One region of the Actinomadura decatromicini genome, then DNA from elsewhere that is predicted to be linked to it. Evidence: riboswitches for the same ligand, from Rfam matches in the RefSeq annotation. Region 1 holds a riboswitch; the other holds the start of a gene.

Evidence for each region. Region 1 has a riboswitch for glycine ahead of gcvP (aminomethyl-transferring glycine dehydrogenase). Riboswitches for the same ligand answer to the same signal wherever they lie in the genome.
Region 2: linked by a shared signal. The riboswitch ahead of gcvT (glycine cleavage system aminomethyltransferase GcvT) and the one ahead of gcvP (aminomethyl-transferring glycine dehydrogenase) in region 1 are both predicted to bind glycine.

Annotation. Positions count from the first base shown of each region.
Region 1 covers NZ_VSRQ01000007.1:62,555-76,983, forward strand. The annotation lists gene FXF68_RS29875 (DUF881 domain-containing protein) at 1-185, shown strand, start outside; gene FXF68_RS29880 (small basic family protein) at 238-570, shown strand; gene FXF68_RS29885 (DUF881 domain-containing protein) at 567-1,295, shown strand; gene FXF68_RS29890 (FHA domain-containing protein) at 1,602-2,132, shown strand; gene ftsR (transcriptional regulator FtsR) at 2,185-2,910, shown strand; gene FXF68_RS29900 (bifunctional nuclease family protein) at 3,053-3,523, shown strand; gene FXF68_RS29905 (MerR family transcriptional regulator) at 4,005-4,610, shown strand; gene FXF68_RS29910 (lysylphosphatidylglycerol synthase transmembrane domain-containing protein) at 4,867-7,296, opposite strand; glycine riboswitch at 7,532-7,626, shown strand; glycine riboswitch at 7,627-7,738, shown strand; gene gcvP (aminomethyl-transferring glycine dehydrogenase) at 7,800-10,673, shown strand; gene FXF68_RS29920 (tetratricopeptide repeat protein) at 10,793-11,920, shown strand; gene FXF68_RS29925 (PPOX class F420-dependent oxidoreductase) at 11,940-12,365, opposite strand; gene FXF68_RS29930 (alpha/beta hydrolase family protein) at 12,416-13,069, shown strand; gene FXF68_RS29935 (DUF5999 family protein) at 13,184-13,387, opposite strand; gene FXF68_RS29940 ((Fe-S)-binding protein) at 13,665-14,393, shown strand; gene FXF68_RS29945 (lactate utilization protein B) at 14,390-14,429, shown strand, end outside.
Region 2 covers NZ_VSRQ01000001.1:1,031,423-1,045,851, forward strand. The annotation lists gene FXF68_RS04035 (TetR/AcrR family transcriptional regulator) at 1-451, shown strand, start outside; gene FXF68_RS04040 (flavin-containing monooxygenase) at 453-1,916, opposite strand; gene FXF68_RS04045 (TetR/AcrR family transcriptional regulator) at 2,001-2,636, shown strand; gene FXF68_RS04050 (SDR family NAD(P)-dependent oxidoreductase) at 2,683-3,543, shown strand; gene FXF68_RS04055 (hypothetical protein) at 3,877-4,653, opposite strand; gene FXF68_RS04060 (ATP-dependent DNA ligase) at 4,777-6,303, shown strand; gene FXF68_RS43610 (hypothetical protein) at 6,293-7,480, opposite strand; gene cds1 (L-cysteine desulfhydrase Cds1) at 7,561-8,658, shown strand; gene FXF68_RS04075 (M50 family metallopeptidase) at 8,676-9,977, opposite strand; glycine riboswitch at 10,129-10,224, shown strand; glycine riboswitch at 10,226-10,325, shown strand; gene gcvT (glycine cleavage system aminomethyltransferase GcvT) at 10,393-11,511, shown strand; gene gcvH (glycine cleavage system protein GcvH) at 11,585-11,989, shown strand; gene FXF68_RS04090 (serine hydroxymethyltransferase) at 11,992-13,248, shown strand; gene FXF68_RS04095 (L-serine ammonia-lyase) at 13,308-14,429, shown strand, end outside.

The sequences.
Region 1 (14,429 bases):
CGGTCGGCGACCCGGACCGGCTCCGCGCCGCCTTCGCCGGCTCGGCCGCCGACCGGCGGCTGCGGGCGCTGAGCGAGCGCTACCGGATCGGGTACGGGACGCGCCGCGCCTCGGACGTCCGGCTGCCCGCCGCCGGAGCCGTCCGGCTGCGGTACGCCGTCCCGCACGAGGGGGACGGCCGGTGAGCGGGGGACCTGTGAGCGGGGGACCGGTGAGCGGGGGAGGGGTGACCCGGACGTGATCGCGCTGATCGGGCTCGTGATCGGCGTGACGCTCGGGCTCGTCCTCCAGCCGGACGTGCCGCTCTGGGCGGAGCCGTACCTGCCCATCGCGGTCGTCGCGGCGCTCGACGCCATGTTCGGCGGGATCCGGGCGCGGCTGGAGGGCATCTTCGACGAGAAGGTGTTCGTCGTCTCCTTCCTCAGCAACACCGTCATCGCCGCGCTGATCGTGTTCCTCGGCGACAAGCTCGGCGTGGGGTCGCAGCTCTCGACCGGCGTGGTGGTCGTCCTCGGCATCCGGATCTTCTCCAACGCGGCGGGCATCCGGCGCAGGCTGTTCGGCGCATGACGGGCCGCGAACGCGACGCCGGGCCGCGCGACGCCGGGCCGCGCCCGGAGGGCCTCCGCGCGGTCGCCGACCTGTTGAGACCGCGAGTCAGCATGGGCCAGCTGATCGGCGGCCTCCTCTGCCTCGTGCTCGGGTTCGCGGTGGTCGCGCAGATCCGCTCGAACGAGCGGGACACCACGTTCGCGACCGCGCGGCAGGACGAGCTCGTCGGCGTCCTGTCCGATCTGGGCCAGCGCTCCGAGCGGCTGCGCGGCGACCTGCGCGACCTGGAGGACACCAAGGCCCGGCTCGAACGGGACGCGCAGGGTGGAACCGCCCTGGAGGAGGCCCGCAAGCGGGCGGCCACCTACGGCCTCCTCGCGGGCACCGTCCCGGCCGAGGGCCCCGGCATCGAGCTGACGGTCGGCGACCCCCGGCGCGGCGTGCGGGCCGTCAACCTGCTCGACGCGCTGGAGGAGCTGCGCGACGCGGGCGCCGAGGTCGTGCAGGTCAACGACGTGCGCGCCGGGGTCGACACCTACTTCCTGGACGACCGCGGCGGCGTCCGGGCCGACGGCCGCGCGCTCGCCCCGCCGTACCGGTTCCGCGCCATCGGCGACCCCCACACGATGACGACCGCGCTGAACATCCCCGGCGGGCTGGTGCGGACGCTCCAGGCGGCCGGCGCCGAGGTCTCGATCACCCCGCGCGCGAAAGTCGTCGTCGACGCGGTACGGTCTCCGTAGAGGGAGACGGGGGGAGCGGTAAACCGGACGGCCCGCTCGAACGTCGTCATCGGGGCGGTCCGCGCGGCGGCGTAGACCTGCGATCATCGACGAATGTAGTTTGGTCCGGCCGGCTCACCGTTCCAGTTGACCCCTCGGGTAATACCCGCGTAAGTTGCGGCGACCGTCGTCTGAGCGGGCGGTGGGTCGACCGTGGCCGGGGGCGGGCCCCCGGCGTGGGTTGGTTGATGGATGCGCATGGCGCAGGCGGCTCCCGTTGCGGCGGGGTCCCCGTGCCGCGCCGATGGTAGGAGGCCGAGCCGATCGATGCCGAGCGTCTACTGCACGCAGTGCGGTCACGCCAACCCGGATGATGCCCGCTTCTGCTCGAACTGCGGTACTCCGCTCACCCGGAGTCCGCTCCCTCCCCGGGAGTCGCCCGGCGAGTCCACGTCCACCATCTCCATCGGCGGGTTCGAGGCCCTCGACACCGACGCCGGAACCGAGGAGCCCTCGCTCGGTCCCGACCAGATGGCCATGGAGGCGCTCCCGCCGGGGACGGCGCTGCTCGTGGTCAAGCGGGGCCCGAACGCGGGGAGCCGGTTCCTGCTCGACAAGGACCGCACCTCCGCCGGACGGCACCCCGAGAGCGACATCTTCCTGGACGACGTCACCGTGTCCCGCCGCCACGCCGAGTTCGCCCGGCAGGGGGCGGTGTTCTCCGTCCGCGACGTGGGCAGCCTCAACGGCACCTACGTCAACCGGCAGCGGATCGACCAGGCCGGGCTGTCCGGCGGCGACGAGGTGCAGATCGGCAAGTTCCGGCTGGTGTTCCTGACCAATCCGGCGCACGGCTGACGCGCGGCCTGCACCGGCGGAGCACGAGGCCGCGGCGACGATGGGAGGGGCCATGAACGCGCAATCCGCCCGGTCCCTGATGACGATCGGGGACGTCCTCGGACTGCTCAGGCCCGACTTCCCCGACATCACCATCTCCAAGATCCGGTTCCTGGAGTCCGAGGGCCTCGTCGAGCCGCAGCGCAGCCCGTCCGGGTACCGCAAGTTCGGCGCGGCCGACGTGGAGCGGCTGCGGTTCGTCCTCGCCGCGCAGCGCGACCACTACCTCCCGCTCCGCGTCATCCGCCAGCACCTGGAGGCGCGCGACCGCGGCGAGAACCCGCCGCCGCTCGGGCCCCGCCGTCCCGGCGCGCCGGAGCCGCGCCGCCCCCGCACGCTCGTCGCGGCCGACACCACCGCCGCCGACCCGCCCGTCCGGCTGACCCGGCGCCAGCTCCTCGACGGCGCCGGGATCGACGAGGGGCTGCTCGCCCGGCTGGAGGAGTACGGCCTCGTCCGCCGCGCCGGGACCCACTACGAGGGCGACGCGCTGAGCGTCGCCCGCGCCGCCGCGGCGCTCGGCGAGTTCGGCTTCGAGGTCCGCCACCTGCGCGCCGTGAAGGCCGCCGCCGACCGGCAGGTCGGGCTGATCGAGCAGATGGTCGCGCCGCAGCTGCGCCGCCGCGGCCAGGGCGCCCACGAGCAGGCGGCCGAGACGGCGCGGGAGATCGCCGCGCTGTCGGTGCGGCTGCACGCCGCGCTGGTCGACGCCGGACTCCGCGAAAGCCTCGACCGCTGATCATGTGCGCCGCGGAGGTTTTTGCCGGACCCGCGGCAACACGAGCTGTCCGGAGCGGGGTGTACGTTGGCTACAGGGTTCGGTCACGAACTGATCCGCTGCACGTGGTGATCGAGACGGCGAGAACCAGCAGGGAGCCGCAGTGAAGCAGATGGAGGTCGTCGGCGTCCGGGTCGAGATGCCCTCCAATCAGCCCATCGTCCTGTTGAAGGAGACGGAGGGCGACCGCTACCTGCCCATCTGGATCGGGGCGGTCGAAGCGACCGCGATCGCCTTCGCCCAGCAGGGTGTGCTGCCCGCCCGCCCGCTCACCCACGACCTGTTCCGCGACGTCCTGGACGCCCTCAGCGTCCAGCTCCGCACCGTCAACATCACGGCGCTGCGCGAGGGCATCTTCTTCGCCGACCTCGTGTTCTCCAACGGCGTCGAGGTGAGCGCCCGCCCGTCCGACTCCATCGCCCTCGCCCTGCGCACCGGCGCCACGATCTTCGCCAGCGAGGACGTCCTCGAAGAGGCCGGGGTCGCCATCCCGGACGAGCAGGAGGACGAGGTCGAGAAGTTCCGCGAGTTCCTCGACACCATCTCCCCGGAGGACTTCGGCCGCGCGGGCTGACCGCCGGAGCGCGGTGAGCGCCCTTGGCGAGCCGCGGGCGCGAGGGGATCACCAAGAGGTACTCTCGTTTCAGCAACCTCAGCCACCACCCCGGCCACGCACGCACCCGGACCGTCGCGATCGCGGGCGAAGCCAGGTTCGAGCGAAGCGGGGACCTGATCGCGAGGCGAGCCGCGAGGCGAGCCGGAGCGATGCGGCGACCGCACAGCGGTGCACGACGATGGAGGGCCGCCGAGGCCCGAAAGAGGAGTGCGCCGCGACGAACACGAGTGCGGGGCGATAAACACGGGTAGGAGTGGGGTTGGCTCGGAAGGTGCGAGGTTTGCCCACGTGAAGCCGGTTCATCCGGGCATGCGACGCGCCGACGATGAACGTTGACCACACCCTGACCGGCACCTACCGTGCTGGTGGAACACCCGTGGTGTAAGTCGTCAAACCCCCTTGACGAAGCGGCACGGGATGATAGAAGCCGGAGGTCCGCGTGGCGGTGAGCAGCGGCGAGGGCAAGGCGACCCCCGAGAGGCGGATGGCGTCCCAGCGCGCCGGGGAGCAGGGGCTGCTCTTCGACACGCAGGTGTCCGTGCCACCGGAGGATGTCGGCTACCGCGGCCCGACGGCGTGCGCCGCGGCGGGGATCACCTACCGGCAGCTCGACTACTGGGCCCGGACGAAACTGGTCGAGCCCAGCGTCCGGTCGGCGCACGGATCGGGCAGCCAGCGGCTCTACAGCTTCCGCGACATCCTCGTCCTGAAGGTCGTGAAGCGGCTCCTCGACACCGGGGTGTCGCTGCAGCAGATCCGGACGGCGGTGTCGCACCTGCGCGACCGCGGCGTCCGCGACCTGGCGCAGATCACCCTGATGAGCGACGGCGTCAGCGTCTACGAGTGCACCTCGGCCGACGAGGTCGTCGATCTGCTGCAGGGCGGGCAGGGCGTGTTCGGCATAGCGCTCGGCCGCGTCTGGCAGGAGGTCGAGGGCAGCCTCGCCGAACTGCCCGGCGAACGCGCCGAGGCCGTCGGGGACGACCCCTCCGAGCACCCCCACGACGAGCTCGCGAACCGCCGCCGCGCCCGCCGCACCGGCTGACCCTCCACCGCCTGTCTCACCTCCCGGCTCCCCCCCCGCACCGGCTGAGCCCCCCGGGCACCGACCGAAGCCCCGCCGCACCGGCTGACACGCACTCCGCCGAAACCCGCGCACCGGTCGAACCCCGCCGTACGGCCCGCCGCACCCCGTTCGCCCCTCCAGCACCCGCTCAACCCTCCGCCACAGGCTGGTCCACGCCCGCCTCATGGCTCTCGCGTCGGGTTCCGGCCTCGCCGATCCGCGGCTGAGGTGCCGCTCAGAGGGCCTCCTTGCGTTGGAGGTAGGCGAAGGCCGCCCAGCCGGGGAGCACCGGCAGCCACAGGGTCAGCAGCCGGTACAGCAGCACCGCCGACGTCGCGGTCTCCGCGGACAGGCCGGAGATCGTCAGCGCCAGCGTCAGCGCGCCCTCCACGGCCCCGAGCCCGCCCGGCGTCGGCGCGGCCGAGCCCAGCGCGTTCGCGGTGAGGAACACCACGACCACTGACGTGACCGGCAGCGAACCGCCGAACGCGCGGATCGAGGCGTCCAGGCACAGGACGAACCCGACCGTCAGAAGCAGCGTCCCGCCCATCCCGGTGGTGAGCTTCTTCGGCGACTGCAGGACGTCCACGAGCCGCGGCACCACGCCGGAGAACATGCTCCGCAGCCGCGACGTCGCCTCCCGCCTGACCCGCGGCACGGTCAGCGCGAGCCCGGCGAGCAGTCCCGTCGCCAGGACGGCGATGACGATCGCCCGGGACGGCGCGAGGTCCTGCGTGGCCTTGCCGCTCGACCCGGTGAGGAACCCGAACAGGACGAGCAGCAGCAGGTGCGTGACCAGCCCGACGAGCTGGGACGCGCCGACGCTCGCCACCGCGGGCCCCGGCCGCACCCCGGACCGCTGCAGGTAGCGGGTGTTGACCGCGACGCCGCCGACCGCCGCCGGGGCGACGAGCTTCACGAACGACGCGGCGAGCTGGGCGAGGACGGTCCGGCCCAGCGGCAGCCGCTCGGGCACGAACCCCATCAGCATGAGCGCCGCCGCCAGGTAGGTGAGCGCGGCCCCGCCCAGCGCGGCGACCACCCAGTGCCAGCTCGCCGTGGCCGCCATGGTGCGCAGGTCGAGGCTCGCGACCTGCGGGATGACGATGTACGCCGCGATCGACAGCGCGACGATGCTGAAGACCGTCCGGGGCCGGAACCGCTCCAGCCGGACCGGCGCGACCTCCGTCTCCGGCTTCAGCCGGACGATCTGCTCCCTGATCCGGGTCAGCAGCTCCCGGTCGTGCCGCAGCGCCGCCCGGGTCTCCCGCGACAGCGCGACCCGCTGCAGCAGCGGCACGGCGGCGGCGAGGGCCTCCTCGCCGAGCACCTCGGCGGCGGTGCGGACGGCGCGCTCGGCGCCCGTCCGGAGCGCGAGGGTGGTGAGGAACTGGGCCAGGTCGAGGCGCAGCGCGAGGTCGCCCGCCGCGATCTCCCCGGCGCGCAGGCCGGTGACGTAGGCGCGGCCGTCGTCGCCGACGAGGACGGCGCCGTCCTGCAGCCGCCGGTGCGCGAGCCGCGCCGCCTGGAGGGCGCGGAACTGCCGCCACACGTCGGCGAGGAGGGCGTCGGTGACCTCCTTGTCGGGGACGTCCGCGAGCCGCCGTCCCGGCACGTGCTCGTAGGCGAGCAGGGCCGCCTCGGTGCCGACCTCCGAGGTGCCGAGCAGGCGCGGGGTGCGGACGCCCGCCGCGTCCACCGCGTACGCCATCAGCGACTCCTGCTCCAGGGAGCGGCGCAGCGACCGCAGCGCCCGGCCGGTCGTCGCCGAGCGCAGCCGCAGCAGCCGCCACACCCGGTAGAGCAGCCCGGCGGTCTGCTGGTCGCGGTCCAGGACGTGGACCTCCACGTCCCAGCCGCCGTGCCGCGCCGGGGGGCGGACGCCGTGCCCGGCCGCGGGGCCGGCGCCGAGGACGACGCCGTACCGGCGGGCCTCCTCGGCGCCCTCGGCGGGCTCGTCCAGCCGGGCCGCCTTCGCCGCGCGGAGCCCGAGCCGGTCGAGCGCCGCCATGACGGCGGCGCCGGACGGGCGCGGGTTCGGGGTGCCGACGGCGTAGAGCGTCCCGTGGCCGATGGCGGTGCCGAGGAAGTAGGTGGCGGCGAGCGCGGCGACCGAGGCGTAGGACGCGGTGAGCCCGGTCAGCGCGGCGAGCCCGATCAGCGTCCAGGTCGCGGCCTGCCAGCGGACGCGGCCCGCCATCCCGACCGCGCTGACGAACGCGATCACGGGCGCGATGTCGGTGTGCACGGGCGCGGTGGCGCTGCCGCCCCAGATCAGCGAGTCGAGGACGCCGCCCGGCGCGGCCCGCACGACGAGGTCGTCGAGGCCCACCGTGATCCCGAACGCGATCACGGCGGCGAGCAGGGCGATCGCGACGCGCGTCCCGTCCTTGCGGAGCAGCCGCTCGATCGCGAACGCGACCGGCACGGCCAGCACGCCGAAGCTGGACACGAGCGTCGCGAGGGACAGCAGCAGCCGCGGTGCGTGCGCGGTGCCCTGCGCGATGTCGGTCTGCAGGCCGTGCGTCGTCTGCTGCGCGATCGACACGAGCAGCATCACCGCGGCCAGCCCGACCACGGACGCGGCGAACCGGATGGCGTCGGACGAGCGGCGGATCCGGTCCGGCTGGGCGGGCTCGTCGACGGGCACGGCTGCCGGGGTCACGGCCGCGCCCGCCCGCGCGCCCGCCCGTGCGCCCGTGCGCGCGCCGCGCCGTCGCCCGTGTGCGTCACGCCGTACCGCCGCCCTGATCGTCCATCGCGTGATCAGTGTCCCAGGCCCGGTCCCCCTGGTGGACGTGCACATCGTACTCACGGGTAGAAGCGCTGCGGCGCACGTCGGAGGGGCGGGACGATCGTCGCGACCGATCTTTGGGTAGGGTTTGTCCAGGACATGCCGTCGACCCTGTGCGGGAGAGACCCCACGCCGCCAGCGTGGGGCGCCGAAGGGGCAACCTCCCCGGAACCTCTCAGGCAAAAGGACCGCTCGGGCGAGGCACCTCTGGAAAGCAGGCGCCGGTCCCCGCGGGAGGGGACGGGCGGCTCACCGAAGGGGAAACCCCGCCGCGCGGGTGAAGCTCTCAGGTGCCGATGACAGAGGGGGAGAACCGGCCGCCGGTCAGTCCCGGCGGTTCACCTGAGCGACCCGCAGCAGCCAGGAGGCTCTCCATGACGGCCCAGTTCTTCGCGCCCGTCGCCGCGCCGCAGCACCCGCGCGCCGCGTTCGCCGACCGGCACATCGGCCCGTCCCCGGACGACCAGGCGAGGATGCTGGCGGCCGTCGGCTACTCGGGCGTCGACGCCCTGATCGCCGACGCCGTGCCCGCCGCGATCCGCACCGCCCGGCCGCTGGACCTGCCGCCCGCGCTGAGCGAGAGCGCCGCGCTGGACCGGCTCCGCGAGCTCGCCGCCCGCAACACCGTCCTCACCTCGATGATCGGGCTCGGCTACCACGGCACGACCACGCCGGGCGTGATCATGCGGAACGTCCTGGAGAACCCGGGCTGGTACACCGCCTACACCCCCTACCAGCCGGAGATCTCGCAGGGGCGGCTTGAGGCGCTGCTGAACTTCCAGACCGTCGTCAGCGACCTGACCGGCCTGCCGGTGGCGAACGCGTCCATGCTGGACGAGGCCACCGCCGCCGCCGAGGGCATGGCCCTCGCGCACCGGGCTTCCAAGCGCAAGGAGCCTGGCACGTTCCTGGTGGACGCCGACGCGCTGCCGCAGACGATCGAGGTCGTGCGGACGCGGGCCGTCCCGCTCGGCATCGAGGTCGTCATCGCCGACCTGTCCGGCGGGCTGCCGGACGGCGACTTCTTCGGCGTGCTGCTGCAGTACCCGGGCGCGTCCGGGGCCGTCCGCGACCTGGAGCCGGTGATCGCGCAGGCGCACGAGCGCGGCGCGCAGGCGGTCGTCGCCGCCGACCTGCTCGCGCTGACGCTGCTGCGCCCGCCGGGGGAGTCGGGCGCCGACATCGCGGTGGGCTCGGCGCAGCGGTTCGGCGTCCCGTACGGGTTCGGCGGCCCGCACGCCGGATACATGGCGGTCCGCGACGGCATCCAGCGGCAGCTCCCCGGCCGGCTCGTCGGCGTGTCCGTCGACGCGGACGGCGCGCCCGCGCACCGGCTCGCGCTGCAGACCCGCGAGCAGCACATCCGGCGGGAGAAGGCCACCAGCAACATCTGCACCGCGCAGGTCCTGCTCGCGGTGATGGCGAGCATGTACGCCGTCTACCACGGCCCGGACGGGCTCGCCGCGATCGCGCAGCGCACGCACCGCCGCGCCGCCGAGATCGCCGCCGGGCTCCGCGCCGCGGGCGTCGACGTCGTGCACGGCGCGTTCTTCGACACCGTCCTCGCCCGCGTGCCCGGCCGCGCGGCGGAGGTCGTCGCGGCCGCCCGCGAGCGCCGCGTCAACCTCCGCCCGGTGGACGCCGACCACGTCGCCGTCGCCTGCGACGAGACGACGCTGCCCGTGCACGTCACCGCCGTGCTGGAGGCGTTCGGCGCCGCGCCCGCCGCCGAGTCCCCCGCCGAGGCGATCCCGGACGACCTGCGCCGCGAGAGCCCCTACCTGACCCACCCGGTGTTCCACGCGCACCGCTCCGAGACCGCGATGCTGCGCTACCTGCGCCGCCTCCAGGACCGCGACGTCGCGCTCGACCGGTCGATGATCCCGCTCGGCTCCTGCACGATGAAGCTGAACGCCACCGCCGAGATGGAGCCGATCACCTGGCCGGAGTTCGCGAACATCCACCCGTTCGCGCCGGTCGACCAGGCCGCCGGGTACGTCGAGCTGATCGGCGAGCTGGAGGACGCGCTCGCCGAGATCACCGGGTACGCGAAGGTGTCCGTCCAGCCGAACGCCGGGTCGCAGGGCGAGCTGGCCGGGCTGCTCGCCATCCGCGGCTACCACGCCTCGCGCGGCGACGACCGCCGGGACGTGTGCCTGATCCCGTCGTCCGCGCACGGCACCAACGCCGCCAGCGCCGTCATGGCCGGGATGCGCGTCGTCGTCGTGAAGTGCGACGACGGCGGCAACGTCGACCTCGACGACCTGCACGCCAAGATCGGGCAGCACGGCGACCGGCTCGCCGCGATTATGGTGACCTACCCGTCCACGCACGGCGTGTTCGAGGAGACGATCACCGACGTGTGCGCGGCCGTGCACGACGCGGGCGGCCAGGTCTACGTCGACGGCGCCAACCTCAACGCGCTCGTCGGGCTGGCCCGTCCCGGCGAGTTCGGGTCGGACGTGTCGCACCTCAACCTGCACAAGACGTTCTGCATCCCGCACGGCGGCGGCGGGCCGGGCGTCGGGCCGATCGGCGTCCGCGAGCACCTCGCCCCGTTCCTGCCGAACCACCCGCTGCGCGCCGAGGCGGGCCCGGACACCGGGGTCGGCCCGATCTCCGCCGCGCCCTGGGGCTCGGCGGGCATCCTGCCGATCTCCTGGGCCTACATCGCCATGATGGGACCGGACGGCCTCCGCGCCGCCACCGAGGGCGCGATCGTCGCGGCCAACTACCTCGCCGCCCGGCTCGGCCCGCACTACCCGATCCTCTACACCGGGCGGAACGGGCTCGTCGCGCACGAGTGCATCGCCGACCTCCGCAAGATCACCAAGGAGACCGGGATCACCGCCGAGGACGTCGCGAAGCGCCTCATCGACTACGGCTTCCACGCCCCGACCCTGTCGTTCCCGGTCGCCGGGACGCTGATGATCGAGCCGACCGAGTCCGAGGACCTCATCGAGCTCGACCGGTTCTGCGACGCGATGATCGAGATCCGCCGCGAGATCCAGCGGGTCGCCGACGGCGCCTACGACCGCGCGGACAACCCCCTCAAGAACGCCCCGCACACCGCCGCCTGCCTGCTCTCCGACGACTGGAAGCACGCCTACACCCGCGAGGAGGCCGCCTACCCGCTGCCCGCCCTCCGCGAGGACAAGTACTGGCCGCCCGTCCGCCGCGTCGACCAGGCCCACGGCGACCGCAACCTGATCTGCTCCTGCCCGCCCCCCGAGGCGTTCGAGGACTGAGACCGAGGACCGAGGATCGGGCGCTGAGGGTCGCCCCTCGGGGGCGGCGCACCCGCTAGGCTCGGGCGCGACCCGACCCCCGTGAGGGCAGCGCGTCCCCGACCCCAGAGGGCAGATCGATGAGCGAGTCCCCGGAGCCGGACCTCGACCCGGCGCAGGTGTGCGAGGAGGCCCGGAAGCTGGCCGAGAACGGCGAGGCCGACCGGGCGGCGGCGTTGTTCGGGACGGTGCTCGCGCTCGGCGACACGCCGTGCCGGGCGCGGGCGGCGCTCGGGCTCGCGGTCGTCCTCGACGACGCCGGGGACGTGGCCGGGGCCCGCGAGGCCGACCGGGCGGCGATCGCCACCGGCGACCCCGAGTACGGGCCGCGCGCCGCCTACCACCTGGCGCTCACGCACGAGCGGGCCGGCGAGCAGGCGCAGGCGGCGCCCGCGTGGCGGGTCGTGGTCGACTTCGGCAACCCGGCCTACCTGCCGCCCGCCCACCTCGCCCTCGCCCGGATCGCCGACGACGCCGGCGACTTCGACGAGGCGCGCGGCCACTGGGAGGCCGTGCTCGGCACGGGCGACGCCGAGTACGGCCCGCCCGCCGCGCACGACCTCGCCGAGCGGCTGCTGGAGCGCGGCGAGCCCGCGCGGGCGCAGCGCGTCCTGACCGCCGGGCTCCGGCTGGTCGACCGCGCCGCCGCGCCGTACGCGTACGCGCGGCTCGCGGTCGCGCTCGGCATCGCCTGCCTCGACCAGGCGATCGGCGCGTTCGACGCGGCCCTCGGGCAGGACCCGTCCGACCCGGAGGTCGGGCCGCTCGCCACCGAGCTGCTCGCCCGGACGCTGCCGCTGCGCGGGCGCGGCGGCGAGGCGTCCGAGGTGTGGCGGCGCGGCCTCGCCGACCCGGGGACGGCCGCGCAGGTCCGCGCCCGGCTCCGCCGCGACTTCGGCGGCGACGAGGACGACGCCGATCCCGCCGACCTGTGGTGGGAGCCCGTCGTCGAGCAGGCCGTCGCGGACGGGACGCTGCCCGCCCTCGCGGGCGACGCGTTCGGCGCGCTCGACCACATGTACGCGCTGCTCGCCGTCCGGGACGCGGGCGGCGCCGACGCCGGGGAGCGGCCGAGGGGCGACGCGGACGAGGCGCTCGGCAGGGCGGTGCGCGTCCCGGGCGGCTACGCCTGGGGGCCCCTGCTGCAGGAGAGCTTCGCCGAACGCCTCCGCCTCGCCATGGACGCCCCCGACCGCACCGACACCTGACCCGCGCGGGGTCGAGGGGCTAGTCGGTGATGCCGCGTTCGGCGACGACCTTCGTGATGCGGGCGCGGACCAGGTACTCGGTCGGGACGGCGTTGCGCGCCCCGAACTCCTCGGCGCGGTCGGCGCCCATGTAGCGGCCGCCGATGACGGTGGCCCAGCGGCGCATCTCGTCCAGGTCTTCGACGAGGGACGCCTCGGCCCGCATCATCACGTACGAGTAGGGCGGGGTCTGGTCGTCCACGCAGATGGACACGCGCGGGTCGCGGGCCAGCGCGCGGCCCTTGACGGTCGCGCGGGCCGTGTTGAACAGCACGTCGTCGCCGTCGAGGACGAACCAGACCGGCGTGACGTGCGGCGTCCCGTCCGCGGCGGTGACGGCCGCCTTGCCGGTGCGGGTGCCCGCCATGACGAACGCGCGCCATTCGGCGTCTGTCATTCGCTCCATCCGCCCAGTCTGCCGCAAAGATCATCTGGACGGCCCGCTACCGTGGGCGGATGGGCAGGCGGACGAAGCTGGTGACGGCGCACGGCCCGGCCGAGGCGACCGTGGACGCCGTGGACGACCCGGCGTTCCTGCTGGTCCTCACGCACGGCTCGAACGGCGGCGTGGAGGCGGCCGACCTGCTCGCCGTCCGGGAGGCGGCGCTCGGCCTCGGCGGCGCGGTCGCGCGGGTGACCCAGCCGTTCCGGCTCACCGGGCGGCGCGCGCCGGGCCCGGCGGTGAAACAGGACGAGGCGTGGCTGCAGGTCGTCGCGAAGCTGCGGCGGAGGTTCCGGGACGTCCCGCTCGTCCAGGGCGGGCGGAGCAACGGGGCGCGGGTCGCGTGCCGGACGGCGGCGGCCGCCGGCGCCGCCGGCGTGGTCGCGCTGGCGTTCCCGCTGCACCCGCCGGGCCGTCCCGAGAAGACGCGGGTGGACGAGTTGCGCGGCGCGGGCGTGGAGGTGCTCGTCGTCAACGGCGACCGGGACCCGTTCGGGGTGCCGGACGCGGCGGACGCCGCCGAGGTCGTCGTGCTGGCGGGGGAGCGGCACGACCTGAACCGCGACGCCGCCGCCGTCGGACGGGCGGCGGAGCCGTGGCTGCGGCGATGGGCGGGGCCCGCGGCGGGGTTGCGGGCGGCCCGTCCGGTGCGGACGGGCGGCCGTTGAGGGTCTTCGGTCCGGGCCCGGTGCGGGCCCGGAGTCCTGGGACGGATGGGCGGGACAGGTGGGCGTTGCCCCCGAGGATGATCACCCGTTTGAACTAGTCCCCCGTGGACGTGTTCAAGCGGCGGACGGAGTCAGTGGATCCGTCGGCCGGTGCGGTGCGATGACTTCCCCGTCGGGCAGCAGCTCACCGGTGTCCTCGAAGAGCACGACGCCGTTGCACAGCAGGCTCCACCCCTGCTCGGGGTGGGAGGCCAGCGTCCGTGCGGCGTCGCGGTCGGGCGCGTCGTGCGAGGGACAGGGCGGCTGGTGCGGGCACATCGTGTGCCTCCGGTCTCGTGCAACTGGTCGGTCGCGTACTTCCTTGTCTGACGCACCCCAGTGTGGAACGGTTCGTACCCGTCGGCTATAGCCCGTTGGGACGGTTGTCCGTTGGTACCGGAGTACCGGAGGCTGTGACCCTCCTCACCCCGAAGTGCCGGTACCCTCAGCGTCCCCGCCGCGCGACAACGGACGGAGAACGACACGCCGTCGCCGGGTGAAACCCCTACGATGTTCCGTGGGAACGGCTTTGCGAGGCGTGGGGGGAGTGAGGCCGGTGCGGGTCGCCCTGTCCGTCGCCTGCTTCGACGACGCGCTGTTCCCGGACACCGGGAAGGCCGTGACCGCGTTACTGGAGCGGCTCGGGCACGAGGTCGAGTACCCGCCGGGCCAGACGTGCTGCGGGCAGGTCCACTGGACGACCGGCTACCACCGCGAGGCCGCCGCGCTGGCCCGCGCGTACGCGGCGCTGTTCGAGGGCGCGGCGGCGGTGGTCGCGCCGTCCGCGTCGTGCGCGGCGGCCGTCCGCGACTCCTACCCGCGGCTGGCCCGCGCCGCCCGCGACCCGGCCCTCGCCCGCGCCGCCGAGGGCCTCGCCGTCTACGAGCTGACCGAGTTCCTGGTGGACGTCCTGGGCCTCACTGACGTCGGCGCGTACTTCCCGCACCGGGTGACCTACCACCCGTCCTGCCAGGCCGCGCGGGTGCTCGGCGTCGGCGACCGCCCGCTGCGGCTGCTGCGCGCGGTCCGCGGCCTCGACCTGGTCGAGCTGCCCGCGGCGGGGGAGTGCTGCGGGTTCGGCGGCGCGTTCGCGATGAAGAACTCCGACGTGTCGGTCGCGATGGTGGCCGACAAGGTCCGGCACGTCCGCGACACGGGCGCCGACGTGGTGTGCGCGGTCGACAACTCGTGCCTGGCGCACATCGGGGGCGCGCTGTCGCGGCTGCGCAGCGGCGTCCGGACGATGCACCTGGCCGAGATCCTCGCCGCGACGGGGCCGGCGTGACGGCCCCCTCCCGGCGGACGACCCCGTCCTCCACCC
Region 2 (14,429 bases), on a different contig from region 1:
GGCGTCCCGCCGCGTCCGCGAGGAGATGGAGCGCCGCATCGCGCGGGTCGACTTCGAGCAGTCCTTCGACGAGTGGCTGTTCGACGTCCTCTGCGACTGGACCGAGTACATGGCCGACCACCCGCTGGAGCGCGGCGTCACCGCGGCGACGAACTTCGAGCTCGACAACAGCGTCCGGTCGGTCGTCCGCGACACGGCCAACCAGCACTACCTCCAGGTCATCCATCCGACGCTGAAGCTGTGGCGGGAGCGGGGCGAGATCCGCGAGGACGCCGACCTCGCCGTCCTCGCGACGTGGCTGATGACGATCCTGCCGTTCCTCGCGCTCGCCCCGTACTACGACGGCCTCGACCCGATCCACGAGCTGCGCGGGCGGACCCCGGCCGAGCAGCGCCCGGTGATCCGCCAGCTCATCGCGGGCTTCCGCCCGATCTTCGCGCCCGCCAAGTAGCTCAGGGGGCCAGGTCGTACTCCGCCGGCCTCGCCTTGCGGGACCCGGCCCAGTACTCGAACGTGTGGCCCGGCCACAGCGTCCGGTTGACGCCCGCGTCGTCCAGGTACCAGCTGCTGCAGCCGCCCTCGTTCCACACGGCGCGGCGGAGCCGGCGCTGCAGCCGGTCGTTGAAGCGGCGGACGGCCCTCGGCTTCGGCTCGATGGTGTCCGCGCCCGACTCCTGGAGCAGCCGCAGGCAGCTCAGCACGTGCTGGATCTGCACCTCGATCATGAACACGACCGAGTTGTGGCCGAGGCCGGTGTTCGGGCCGAGCAGCATGAAGAAGTTCGGCATGCCGAGGATCGTCGTGCCGCGGTGCGCCTCGATGCCGTCCGCCCAGATCTCCTGGAGCTTGACGCCGCCGCGCCCGGTGACGCGCAGGTCGGTGAGCGCGTCGGTGACCTTGAAGCCGGTGCCGTAGACGATGCAGTCGACCTCGTGCTCGCGCCCGTCGGCGGTGACGACGGAGTGCTCGCGGACCTCGGTGATCGCGTCGGTCACGAGCTCCACGTTCGGCCGCGTGAGCGCCGGATAGTAGTCGTTGGACAGCAGGATCCGCTTGCAGCCGATCGTGTAGTCGGGCGTGACCTTGGCGCGCAGCTCCGGGTCGTCGATCTGGGACTTGATGTGGCGGCGGGCGATCGCGTCCTGGACGCCGGACAGCCGCGGGTCGATCGTGAACCCGACCGCGCGCGCCTCGAGCGTCCAGTAGATCGCGGCGCGGAACGCCCGCGCCGCGCCGGGGACGTGCCTGAACACCGTCCGGACGGGCTTCGGGATGGGCTGGTCGGGCTTCGGCTGCACCCACGGCGGCGTCCGCTGGAACACCACTACCCGCCCTGCTTGCTCTGCCACCTTCGGGACGAACTGGATCGCGGACGCGCCCGTCCCGACCACGGCGACGCGCTTGCCGGTCATGTCGTAGGAGTGGTCCCACTCGGCGGAGTGGAAGGCGGTGCCGCGGAACCGCTCGGTGCCCGGCAGGTCCGGGTAGGACGGGACGTGCAGCGCCCCGATCCCCGACACGACGGCCTTCGGGGTGAGGACCGTCCCGTCCGCGAGCGTCACCTTCCAGCGCCGCGCGCCGTCGTCGTACTCCATCGAGTCGACGGCCGCGCCGAAGCGGATGTGCTCGCGCACCCGGTACTTGTCGGCGGTGCGCTCCAGGTAGGCGCGGATCTCGGGCTGCGGGGCGAACATCCGCGACCAGCCCGGGTTCAGCTCGAAGGAGAAGGAGTACATGTGCGAGGGGACGTCGCAGGCGCAGCCCGGATAGGTGTTGTCGTGCCACGTCCCGCCGAGCGCCTCGCTCTTCTCGAGGACGACGAAGTCGTGGAAGCCGGACTGCTTGAGCCTGATCGCCATGCCGAGGCCGGCGAAGCCGGAGCCGATGACGACGATCGCCGGGGCGCGCTCGCTCATGATCCATCCCTCTCGCGTAACCTACTCCGGGTAAGTTACCGGGAGTAGGTTACTGACGGTAGGTCCAATGACTAGGATTCTCCTGTGAGCAGCACCACACCGCGACGGCGGCGCATGTCCCGCGCCGAGCGCGAGCGGCAGATGCTGGACGTGGCGGAGGAGGTCTTCGGCGACCGCGGCTACCAGGCCACGTCCATGGACGAGATCGCCGAGCGCTGCGGCGTCTCCAAGCCGATGCTCTACGAGTACTTCGGCTCCAAGGACGGCCTGCTCCTCGCCTGCATCGGGCGCTCCAAGGCCGAGCTGTTCGACGTGACGCGGAAGGCGATGGCGGGGGCGAGCACGCCGCGCGAGATCCTCTGGCACGGCATGCTCGCCTACTTCGGGTTCGTCGAGGCGCACAGCAGGTCGTTCGCGATGCTGCTGCGCGGGTCGCTGTCCGCGCCGCCGTCCACGGCGGAGGCGATCGAGGCGACGCGCGAGCAGCAGAGCACGCTGATCGCCGGGGTGCTGACCGCGTTCGCGCCGGCCGCCCCCGCCACCGTGATCGAGGCGTTCACGCAGATCATCCTAGGCGGCAGCGAGCGGCTCGCGCAGTGGAAGGCGCGCCGCCCCGAGGTGTCGGCCGAGGAGGCCGCCCGCCATATGACCGACTTCTGCTGGAGCGGCCTCAGCCCCTACCTCCCGGACGCCGCGGAACGCGCTCCGGACGCCCGCTGAGTACGGTTGGATCACTCCATTCCGTCCGGATTCCTCGGAGGTCTGCATGCCACTCGCGCAGTTCGACGGAGCGCTCGCCGTGGTCACCGGAGCCGGCGCCGGGATCGGCCGGGCGACCGCCCTCGCGCTGGCCGAGCGCGGCGCGAACGTCGTCGCCGCGGACATCGACCTCGCCGCCGCCGAGCGCACCGCCGCGCTCGCGAAGTCGGTCGGCGCGGGCGGCACCGCCTACCAGGTGGACGTGTCGGACGCCGCCGCGATGGAGAGCTTCGCCGCCGCGGTGAAGGAGGCCCACCGCGCGCCGGACATCGTCGTCAACAACGCCGGGATCGCGGTCGCGGGCTCGTTCCTCGACACGTCCCTGGAGGACTGGGACCGGATCGTCGGCGTGAACCTGTGGGGCGTCGTCCACGGCTCGCGGCTGTTCGGCAGGCAGATGCACGACCGCGTGCACACCCTGCCCAACAAGCCCGACAAGCCGAACCTCGGCGGGCACATCGTCAACATCGCCTCCGCCGCCGCGTACACGCCGACGCGGACGCTGCCCGCCTACTGCACGACGAAGGCCGCCGTCCTCATGCTGAGCGAGTGCCTGCGCGCCGAGTTCGCGGGCTCCCGCATCGGCGTCACGGCCGTCTGCCCCGGCTTCGTCACCACCGACATCGTCGCGAACGGCACCTTCGTCGGCGACGCGGAGGCGGGCGAGCGGACGCGGCAGCGGAGCCTCAAGGCGTTGAAGGCGCGCAACTACCCGCCGGAGCGGGTCGCGGAGCGGATCGTCAACGCCATCGTCAAGAACAAGCCGGTGGTGCCCGTCACCGCCGAGGGCCATCTCCTGCGGGCGCTGTCGCGGGTCTCGCCCGCGTCCCTGCGCCTGCTGGCGCGAATCCCCGCGCCCCGCGGCTAATGGCATTCGGCGGCCATTTCCCGGTTTCCGAACGGGGAGTAGAAAATGGTTCACAAATGGTAGGCATTGGTACACCACCCGGAACCGAGGAGGCCGCGGAGCGGTGGTCCACTCCGCGGCCCGTCGACGTGAGAGGTTACTGACCTGGGCTCACCGGACCCAGGACACTCCTACCGATTGCACGGTCACGACGCCGACCTCCTCCTCCCCGGGCTGTGCGAGCACGCCGATCACCTGGCCTGCTCCGGGAGCAAGACCGGCGCACACCCGCCCCTTTACCGAATCACCCTAGAAGGTACTGACAGAAGATATGCCATGATCGGCCGATTCAGGTCAGAAATGATTTAGCGCCGTCATGACTTCGAGGGCGACGTCGGTCGCCTTGGCGAGACACGCGCGTTTCCGTTCGTCCTGCCGCCCCTTGGCCGGGGCGCGTTCGCTGTAACTGACGGTGAAGACCGCGTTGCGGAGCCGGGCGGTCACCTGCCCGACGACGGTCGGCTGGCCCTCGTCCGCCTTGAACCAGCGGTACGCCTCGTCGCCGAGCCCCTTGTGCGGCTCCAGGGAGATCGTCCGGACGAGGGGGGCGTGGTGCGCCTGCGTCCACTGCGCGTCGTAGTAGCTCTCGGCGTCGCGGACGGGGTTCGGGGTGTCGCCGGGCGCGTAGAGGTGCGCCTCGATGCGGAGCCAGCGGAAGTCCCGTCCGGTGGAGGAGTAGGTGCAGGTGGTGAGCGTCGAGTTCGCGCTCTCCCGCCGCGTCGCCTTCGGGACGGTCTTGTCGACGGTGCGCTGCGAGACCGTCCCGCAGGGCGCGGGCAGCGCCTTGACGACCTGGCCGCCGCTCTCCGCGGGCGTCTCGCCGTCCGTGGGCGTGCTGTCGGCGGTGGGCGTGCGGGACGTGGTGGCCGTGCGGGACGTGGTGGGACGCACGGCCGCGCCGTCCCCGCCGCCCCGGACGGGCGCGAGCAGGAACACCGCCACCGCCGCCGCGCCGAACGCGACGACCGCTACCAGCACCGCGACCCGCCGCGACCGGCGGCGGCCCGGCGACGGCGGCTCGGGCGCGGAATAGACCCGGTCGAACGGGTCCGGAGGACGCTGAAGGCCCAAACCCCGCTCCCCCTCCCCCGTAGCGCTTCCCGGTCCGCCACCCGTCAAGGTAGTAAGGACCGCGCCCGCTGACCAGGCCCCCTGACGGAGCCCGATGTCAGACCCCGTGGTCACAATGGAGGGGTGCTGATCGCGGACATCGCCCGGACCTCGGCGGACGTCGCCGCGACCTCGGGCCGGAAGGCCAAGGTGGCGTCGCTCGCCGAGTGCCTGCGCGCGGCCGAGCCCAGGGAGGCGGCGATCGTCGTCGCGTACCTGTCCGGCGAGCTGCCGCAGCGCCAGATCGGGGTGGGCTACGCGGCGCTGCGCGACGTCCCGCCGCCCGCGCCGGAGCCGTCGCTGACCGTGCTCGCGGTCGACGCGGCGTTCACCGAGATCGGCGCGGTGGCCGGGGCCGGGTCGGTGGCCCGGCGGCGCGAGCTGGTCGCGGCGCTGTTCGGCCGCGCCACCCGTCCCGAGCAGGACTTCCTGATCAGGCTGCTGGCGGGCGAGCTGCGGCAGGGCGCGCTGGACGGCGTGATGGCCGAGGCGATCGCGGCGGCGGCCGGGGTGCCGTCGGCGGAGGTGCGGCGCGCGGTCATGCTGCGCGGCTCGCTCGGCCCGGTCGCCACCGCCGCGCTCGCCGACGGGGTGGCCGGGCTGCGCGGCTTCGCCCTGGAGGTCGGACGCCCGATCAAGCCGATGCTCGCGGCGTCCGCGCCCGACGTCGACGCCGCGTTCGGCAAGCTGGCGGCCGAGGCCGCCGTGGAGTGGAAGCTCGACGGCATCCGCGCGCAGATCCACGTGTCCGGCGGCGAGGTGCGGGTGTTCACCCGGACGCTCGACGAGATCACCTCCCGGCTGCCCGAGGTCGTCGCGGCGGTGCGGGAGCTGCCCGTCCGCGACGCGGTGTTCGACGGCGAGCTGATCGCCCTCCGGCCGGACGGAAGCCCGCACCCGTTCCAGGTCACTTCCGCCCGCACGGCTACCCGCACCGCCAAGACCACCGGCACGGTGCCGCTCGCGGTGTTCCTGTTCGACGTGCTGCACCTCGACGGGCGCGACCTGCTCGACGCGCCGGGCGCGGAGCGGAACGCGGCGCTCGCGGAGGTCGTCCCGGAGGGCCTGCGCATGCCGCGCGTCGTCACCGCCGACCCGGCGCGGGCCAAGGAGGTGTTCGACGAGGCCGTCGCGCGCGGCCACGAGGGCGTCGTCGTCAAATCACTCGACACCCCGTACACGGCCGGGCGGCGCGGCGCGGGCTGGATCAAGGTGAAGCCCCGGCACACGCTCGACCTCGTCGTCCTCGCCGTCGAGTGGGGGCACGGGCGGCGCCGGGGGCTGCTGTCCAACCTGCACCTCGGCGCCCGCGACCCCGAGACCGGCGGGTTCGTCATGCTCGGCAAGACGTTCAAGGGGCTCACCGACGAGCTGCTCGCCTGGCAGACGGCGAAGCTGCGCGAGCTGGCCGTGCGGGAGGACGACTGGACCGTCCACGTCCGTCCGGAGCTGGTCGTCGAGATCGCGTTCGACGGCGTCCAGCACAGCCCGCGCTACCCGGGCGGCATCGCGCTGCGGTTCGCCCGCGTGCTGCGCTACCGCCCCGACAAGTCGGCGGCGGAGGCCGACACGATCGACACCGTCCGCGCCGTCGCGCCCGTCATGGACTAGCCGACGGTTCCTGGCGCTCTTCGCCCAGCCGCGCGGTGGCGTGGGTGGCGGTCGGCGGATCCTCCTCGGGGACGGGACGGCGCGCCCGGCGGGACGCGGCGCGCATCCGCAGCCGCGACGCGGGCTTCCCGCGCTCCCTGGCGACCCCGCGGTTCCGGGTCAGGGCGCGGCGCCGCTCGCGGGCCTCGGCGCGGCGTTCGGCCCAGGCCGCCTTGCGGCGTCCGGTGCGGCGGCCCGGCGACCGGCGTCCCGTGCGGGCGGCGGCCCGGCGCTCCAGGCGCACGGCGGCGCGCCGGTCCGAGCGGGCGGCGGCGCGGCGTTCGGCGCGGGCGGCGGCGCGCCGCCGGGCGCGCGCGGGCGAACGTCCGCCGCGCAGCCTGCGGCGCGCCCGCTCGGCCGCGTCGGCGCGGCGTTGCAGCAGCTCGGGCGGGATCAGGTCGTGCCGCCCGGCGATGAACTCCTGCACCCAGATCTTCCCGTTGATCAGCGGCCGCCGGTACAGCTTCTCCCGCCGGACGGCCCGCTGGTACCGGCGCGACCCCGCGTCGTACCGCCACCGCGCCCACGGCGACCCCGGCCGCGCCACCCGGACGGCCCCGACGACCAGCAGCGCGGGCACGAACAGCCCGATCAGGCCCGTCCAGATCTTGCCCTTGAGCAGCGTGATCACCGCCAGCGCGAGGTTGACGACGAGCGACGCCGCGTACAGGCGGCTGAGCGCGACGCCGCCCGGGTCGAGCCCGAGCCCGTCGTACCCGAACGGCCGGACGCCGAGCAGCAGCAGCCCGGTCACGGCGATGGCGACGAACACGGCGTCGACGGACGCGCGGCCCTTCTCCGTCCAGTAGACGTCGCTGAGATGCAGGATCAGGGCGAACTCGTCCAGGACGAGGGCGGAGCCCATCCCGAAGACGATGGCCGCGGCCAGTTCCAGGCGGACGTGCCCGTCCGGCACGGCGAGGCTCGCCACCCCGCCCGCCAGCATCAGCACGACCCCGAACACCACGTGGTGGATGTGCACGTCTCCGGCCGTCACGTTCCGGAACCAGCGCACGTCCGCCCGGATCATCCGGACGTTCACCCTGGTCAACACGAACGTGACGATGAACGCGACGAAGAAGCCGAACAGCGGCAGCCGCCCGGTCTCCACGATCCGCTCGTCGAACATCTCGATCATCTGCCCCCCGCAGCCTCCATGATGCCCGGCGACATGCACGGATATCGTGGGACCCCTGATGAGACGTCGGGGGGCCCCATTTGGATCGGATTGTTGACCGTTGTGATCCGGGCGGGCGGGCTTGGGTCGCCGAGGCCGTTCGGCTTGTCGATGCTGACGCCAACCGGAGCGCTGACACGCACCTGCACGTGTTCCCGCTGCCGCCTGAGTGGGGCATCGACCTCTACCTGAAGGACGAGTCCGTCCATCCGACGGGGTCGCTCAAGCATCGGCTGGCGCGGTCGCTGTTCCTGTACGGGCTGGCGAACGGCTGGATCCGCGAGGGGACGACGATCATCGAGGCGTCCAGCGGGTCGACGGCGGTGTCGGAGGCGTACTTCGCGCGGCTGCTCGGGCTGCCGTTCGTCGCGGTGATGCCCGCGTCCACCAGCCCGGAGAAGATCCAGCTCATCGAGTTCTACGGCGGGCACTGCCACCTGGTGGACGACCCGTCGTCGATCTACGCCGAGTCGCGGCGCCTCGCCGCCGAGTGCGACGGCCACTTCATGGACCAGTTCACCTACGCCGAGCGCGCCACCGACTGGCGCGGCAACAACAACATCGCCGAGTCGATCTTCGAGCAGCTGCGGCTGGAGCGGTTCCCGGAGCCCTCCTGGGTGGTGGTCGGCGCGGGCACCGGCGGGACGTCCGCGACGATCGGCCGGTACGTCCGGTACCGGCGGTTCCAGACGCGGCTCGCGGTCGTCGACCCGGAGGGCTCGGCGTTCCACGGCTCGTACGCCGACGGCGACCCGGAGCGGACGGCGGCGGGCTCGCGGATCGAGGGCATCGGGCGGCCGCGCGTCGAGCCGTCCTTCCTGCCGACGGTGATCGACCGGATGATCCGGGTGCCGGACGCGGCGTCCATCGCGGCGATGCGCTGGACGAGCGAGGTCAGCGGCCGGGACGTCGGCGGCTCCACCGGCACGAACATGTGGGGCGCGGCGGAGCTGATCGCGGGGATGCGGGCGCGCGGGGAGCGCGGCAGCGTCGTCACGCTGATCTGCGACGGCGGCGAGCGCTACAGCGGCACCTACGGGTCGGACGAGTGGCTCGCCGGGCAGGGCCTCGACATCGCGCCGTACCGGGCCGCGCTGGACGCCTTCATCAAGACGGGCGACCTGCCGGCGGTCCCGTGACGGCTATCCGGTGACGGCTATCCGGTGACGCGGACGGGGTTGAACAGGTCGGCGTAGATCAGCAGCCCGCCCATGACGATCAGCACGGCCGCCATCACGTACGTCACCGGCAGGGCCTTCGCGACGTCCACGTAGCCGGGGTCGGGCCTGCGGAACACCCGCGCGAACGCCTTCTTGATCGCCTCCAGCAGCGCGCCCGCGATGTGGCCGCCGTCCAGCGGCAGCAGCGGGACGAGGTTGAACAGCCCCACCGCGAGGTTCAGCGAGCCGAGCAGCATGACGAAGTAGGAGATCTTCTGCGTGCCGGTGAACTCCTGGGACGCGGCGACCTCGCCGCCGATCCGGCTGACGCCGACGACGCCGATCGGGCCGTTCGGGTCGCGCTTGTCGCCGCCGAACGCGGCGTTCCAGACGCCGACCATCTTCTGCGGCATCCGCACCAGCGCGCCCGCCGTGCGCGAGGTCAGGTCGCCCATCGTGCTCGCGACCGCGCCCGGCCCCTGCCGCTCGACGGCGCTGTCGGGCGTGATGCCGAGGAAGCCGACGTTGACGACCTTGTTCTCGTCCTCCAGGTCGTACATCTGGTTGCGGGTGATCGGGACGGTGAGCGTGATGTCGTGCCCGTCGCGCCGGACGGTCATCGGCACCGACTTGCCGCCGTCGCCGCGGATCAGCTCCTGCAGCTCGCGGTAGTCGCCGATCTTCTCGCCGCCGAACGCGACGATCCGGTCGCCGGGCTTGAGCCCGACCTGCTTGGCGGGCGTCGCGGGCGCGTTCGCCGGGCAGCCCTTGACGTCGGCCGACTGGCTCGCCGGGACCATGCACTCGGCGACCTCGCGGATCACCGGCTGCGGCTGGCTCGTCCCGATGCCCATCAGCAGGATCGCGAAGAACAGCACGGCGAGGACGAGGTTCATCGCGGGCCCGCCCACCATGATCAGCGCCTTCTGCCACCACTTCTTGGCGTAGAAGACGCGGTCCTCGTCGCCGGGCCTGACCTCCTCCAGCGCCGCGCCGCGGGCGGACTCGATGAGGCCCTGCCAGGGGCCGGTGCTGATCCGCCGGACCTGGCCGGGGGCGTCGCCGCGGCGCGGCGGCAGCATCCCGATCATGCGGATGTAGCCGCCGAGCGGGATCCATTTCACGCCGTACTCGGTCTCGCCGCGGCGCCACGACTTCATCGTCGGGCCGAAGCCGACCATGAACTGGGTCGTGCGGACGCCGAACAGCTTGGCGAACGAGAAGTGCCCGAGCTCGTGCAGGGCGATGGACACCAGCAGGCCGAAGAACAGGATCAACGCTCCAGCCAGGTAGGCCATGCGGATTGCCCCTCCGGGTCGTGCACCCCGCGCACCCAGGGTGATCTCCAGCAACCGTCTTAGAGTACGTCACGGGCCCGCATTCGGTTTAACGCACGAGCTCAGCCATAGGGCATGGACAAAGGGAACTGCTAGCCTTGCCCGCAGCCGACTATCCCGTGCGGGAGAGTCCCTCGCAGCCGGCGGGGGACGCCGAAGGAGCAAATCCTCCCCGGAACCTCTCAGGCCCACGGACCGCACGGGCCAGGCGACCTCTGGAAAGCGGGGACCGAGTCCCCCGCCGAAGGTGAAAGCCCGACCTCTCCGGGACGGGTGAAGCTCTCAGGCGCCGATGACAGAGGGGGAGGCACCGAGACGCCCGGTGCGCGGGTGGGACGATGAGGCCACGCGCGCCCGTGACGAAGGAGCCGAACCCATGTCCGCCGACAGGAACGACGCCGAGACCGCCGTGAAGAACCCGAAGAAGACGCCGCTGCACGACGTCCACGAGGGCCTCGGCGCGAACCTCGTCGACTTCGCCGGTTACCTGATGCCGCTGCGCTACGCGAGCGAGACGGCCGAGCACCAGGCCGTCCGCACCGGCGCGGGCCTGTTCGACCTGTCCCACATGGGGGAGATCTTCCTCGCCGGGCCGGGCGCGGCCGCGGCGCTCGACTTCGCGCTGGTCGGGAACCTGTCGCCGATGAAGGTCGGCAAGGCCCGGTACACGATGATCTGCGGGCCGGACGGCGGCGTCCTCGACGACCTGATCGTCTACCGCCTCGCCGACGAGACGTGGATGGTGGTCGCGAACGCCGCGAACGCCGACGTCGTGCGGGACGCGCTGACCGAGCGGGTCTCCGGCTTCGACGCCACCGTGGACGACAGGTCCGACGCCTACGCGCTGATCGCCCTCCAGGGCCCGCGTTCGCAGAAGATTCTCGAAGGCTTCACCGACGCTCCGCTGGCCGACCTGAAGTACTACGCGATCCTCGCCGGGCGGGTCGCCGGGGTCGACGCCCTGGTCGCCCGCACCGGCTACACCGGTGAGGACGGCTTCGAGCTGTTCGTCGACGCGGCCGACGCCGTCCCGCTGTGGAACGCGCTCGCGGCCGTGGACGGCGTCGTCCCGGCCGGGCTGTCCGCCCGCGACACGCTGCGCCTGGAGGCGGGGATGCCGCTGTACGGCAACGAGCTGACCGCCGAGACCACCCCGTTCGAGGCGGGCCTCGGCCGGGTGGTGAAGCTGGACAAGCCCGTCGACTTCGTCGGGAAGGCCGCCCTCGCGGCGCAGGCGCAGACCCCGCCGGGGCGCAGGCTCGTCGGGCTCGTCGCGCGCGGGCGTCGGGCGCCGCGGAAGGGGTATGCGGTCGTCGCGTCCGGCGGCACGCCGTGCGGGGTCGTGACGAGCGGCGCGCCGTCGCCCACACTGGGCACGCCGATCGCCATGGCGTACCTCGACAGCGGCGCCGCGGAGACCGGCCTCGCCGTGGACGTGCGCGGCCGGCAGGAGCCGGTGGACGTCGTCGACCTGCCGTTCTACAAGCGTTCCTAAGGAAGCCGTCCCGGGGGCGCGGGACCGACCGTCCCCCCGCAGCGAACCCCGTACAGAGAAGAGAGAAGTGATCGTGAGCGTTCCGGAGCAGCTCCGCTACAGCGAGGAGCACGAGTGGGTGGCGGGCCTCGGCCCCGCCGGTTCGACGCCGGAGGACGACATCGTCACCGTGGGCATCACCGCGCACGCCGCCGACGCCCTCGGCGAGATCGTCTACCTGGAGCTCCAGGTGGCCGAGGGCGGCGCCGTCGAGGCGGGCGAGGTCTGCGGCGAGGTCGAGTCGACGAAGTCGGTCAGCGACATCTACTCGCCGGTCAGCGGCGAGATCACCGCGATCAACTCGGCCGTGGTGGACGTCCCGAAGGTGATCAACGACGACCCGTACGGCGAGGGCTGGCTCTTCAAGGTGCGGCTCTCGGCGGAGCCGGGCGACCTGCTCGACCCGGTCGCCTACGAGAAGCTGATCGAGGAGGGCTGACCGTGGGCCTGAACGACCCGCTGGCCGCGGCCGACCCGGAGGTCGCCGCGGCCGTCGCCGCCGAGCTGCGGCGCCAGCAGTCCACCCTGGAGATGATCGCGTCGGAGAACTTCGCGCCGGTCGCGGTGCTGGAGGCGCAGGGCTCCGTCCTGACGAACAAGTACGCCGAGGGGTACCCGGGCAGGCGGTACTACGGCGGCTGCGAGCACGTCGACGTCACCGAGCAGCTCGCGATCGACCGTGCCAAGGCGCTGTTCGGGGCGGAGCACGCGAACGTCCAGCCGCACAGCGGGGCGCAGGCCAACACGGCCGTCTACTTCGCCCTGCTCCAGCACGGCGACACGATCCTCGGCCTCGACCTCGCGCACGGCGGGCACCTCACGCACGGGATGCGGCTGAACTACTCGGGCAAGGTGCTGAACGTGGTGCCGTACCACGTCCGCGCCGAGGACGGCCTGGTCGACATGGACGAGGTCGCCACCCTCGCCGAGGAGCACCGGCCCAAGATGATCGTCGCGGGCTGGTCGGCATACCCGCGGCAGCTCGACTTCGCGAAGTTCCGGGAGGTCGCCGACTCGGTCGGGGCGCTGCTCATGGTCGACATGGCGCACTTCGCCGGGCTGGTCGCGGCGGGGCTGCACCCGTCGCCCGTCCCGCACGCGGACATCGTCACGACCACCACGCACAAGACGCTCGGCGGCCCGCGCGGCGGGCTGATCCTCGCCCGCGAGGAGTACGCCAAGAAGATCAACTCGGCGGTGTTCCCCGGCATGCAGGGCGGCCCGCTGGAGCACGTGATCGCCGCGAAGGCGGTCGCGCTGAAGGTCGCCGCGTCGGACGAGTTCAAGGCCCGGCAGGAGCGCACGGTCGAGGGCGCGAAGCTGCTCGCCGAGCGGCTCCTCGCCGAGGACGCCGCCAAGGCCGGGGTGAAGGTGCTGACCGGCGGGACGGACGTCCACCTCGTCCTGGTCGACCTGGTCGACTCCGAGCTCACCGGCCGGGACGCCGAGGACCGCCTGCACGACATCGGCATCACCGTGAACCGCAACGCCGTGCCGAACGACCCGCGTCCGCCGATGGTGACGTCGGGGCTGCGGATCGGGACGCCGGCGCTCGCCACCCGCGGCTTCACCGCCGCCGACTTCGCCGAGGTGGCGGACGTCATCGCGCTGGCCCTGCAACCGTCGTTCGACCGGGCCGCGCTGGCGGCGCGGGTCTCGGCGCTCGCGGCCGCGCACCCCCTGTACCCGGACCTGTGACGTCCCGGCGCCCCCTCCCCGCGCGGGAGGGGGCGCCCGTGAACGGGGAGGCAAGCCCCATGGCCATCAGCGTTTTCGACCTCTTCAAGATCGGCATCGGCCCGTCGTCGTCGCACACCGGCGGCCCGATGGCGGCGGCGCACCGCTTCGCGCGGGGCTTGGAACGTGACGGGCTGCTGGAGAAGACGGCGTCCGTGAAGACGATCCTGTACGGCTCGCTGGGGCTGACCGGGAAAGGGCACGGCAGCGACAAGGCCGTCATCCTCGGGCTGGAGGGCGACAAGCCCGAACTGGTCGACGTGGACGGGGTCGACGAGCGGATCGAGCGCGTCCGCACGCTGGGCGAGCTGCGTTTGTTCGGCGACCACGAGATCCCTTTCGTGGTCGGCGAGCATCTGGTCTTCGAGCGCAAGGAATCGCTGCCCGGCCACCCCAACGGAATGCGTTTCACCGCGCTTGACGCCGACGGCAACGAACTGCGCTCGAAGGTGTACTACTCGGTCGGCGGCGGCTTCATCCTGGACGAGACCGCGACCGGCGCCGACCGGATCAAGCCCGACGACACCGTCCTGCCGCACCCGTTCGACACGGCCGCCGACCTGCTCGACCGGTGCCGCGAGACCGGCCTCTCGGTGTCGGCGCTGATGCTGGAGAACGAGCGGGCGTTCGGCCGCACCCCGGACGAGATCCGCGCCGGGCTGCTGGAGCTGTGGGCCGTGATGGCGGCGTGCGTCGAGCGCGGCTGCACCCGCGAGGGGCTGCTGCCCGGCGGGCTCAAGGTGCGGCGGCGGGCGCCGCAGCTGCACCGCCAGCTCACCGCCGAGAAGCCCGGCGACCCGCTGCACGCCATGGACTGGGTGACCCTGTACGCCCTGGCCGTCAACGAGGAGAACGCGGCGGGCGGACGGATCGTCACCGCCCCCACCAACGGCGCGGCCGGGATCATCCCGGCGGTGCTGCACTACTACGCGCGCTTCGTGCCGGGCTGCGACGACGACGGGATCGTCCGGTTCCTGCTGACGGCCGCCGCCATCGGGGTGCTGTTCAAGCAGAACGCGAGCATCTCCGGCGCGGAGGTCGGCTGCCAGGGCGAGGTCGGGTCGGCCTGCTCGATGGCCGCCGCCGGGCTGACCGAGGTGCTCGGCGGGACGCCGGAGCAGGTGGAGAACGCCGCCGAGATC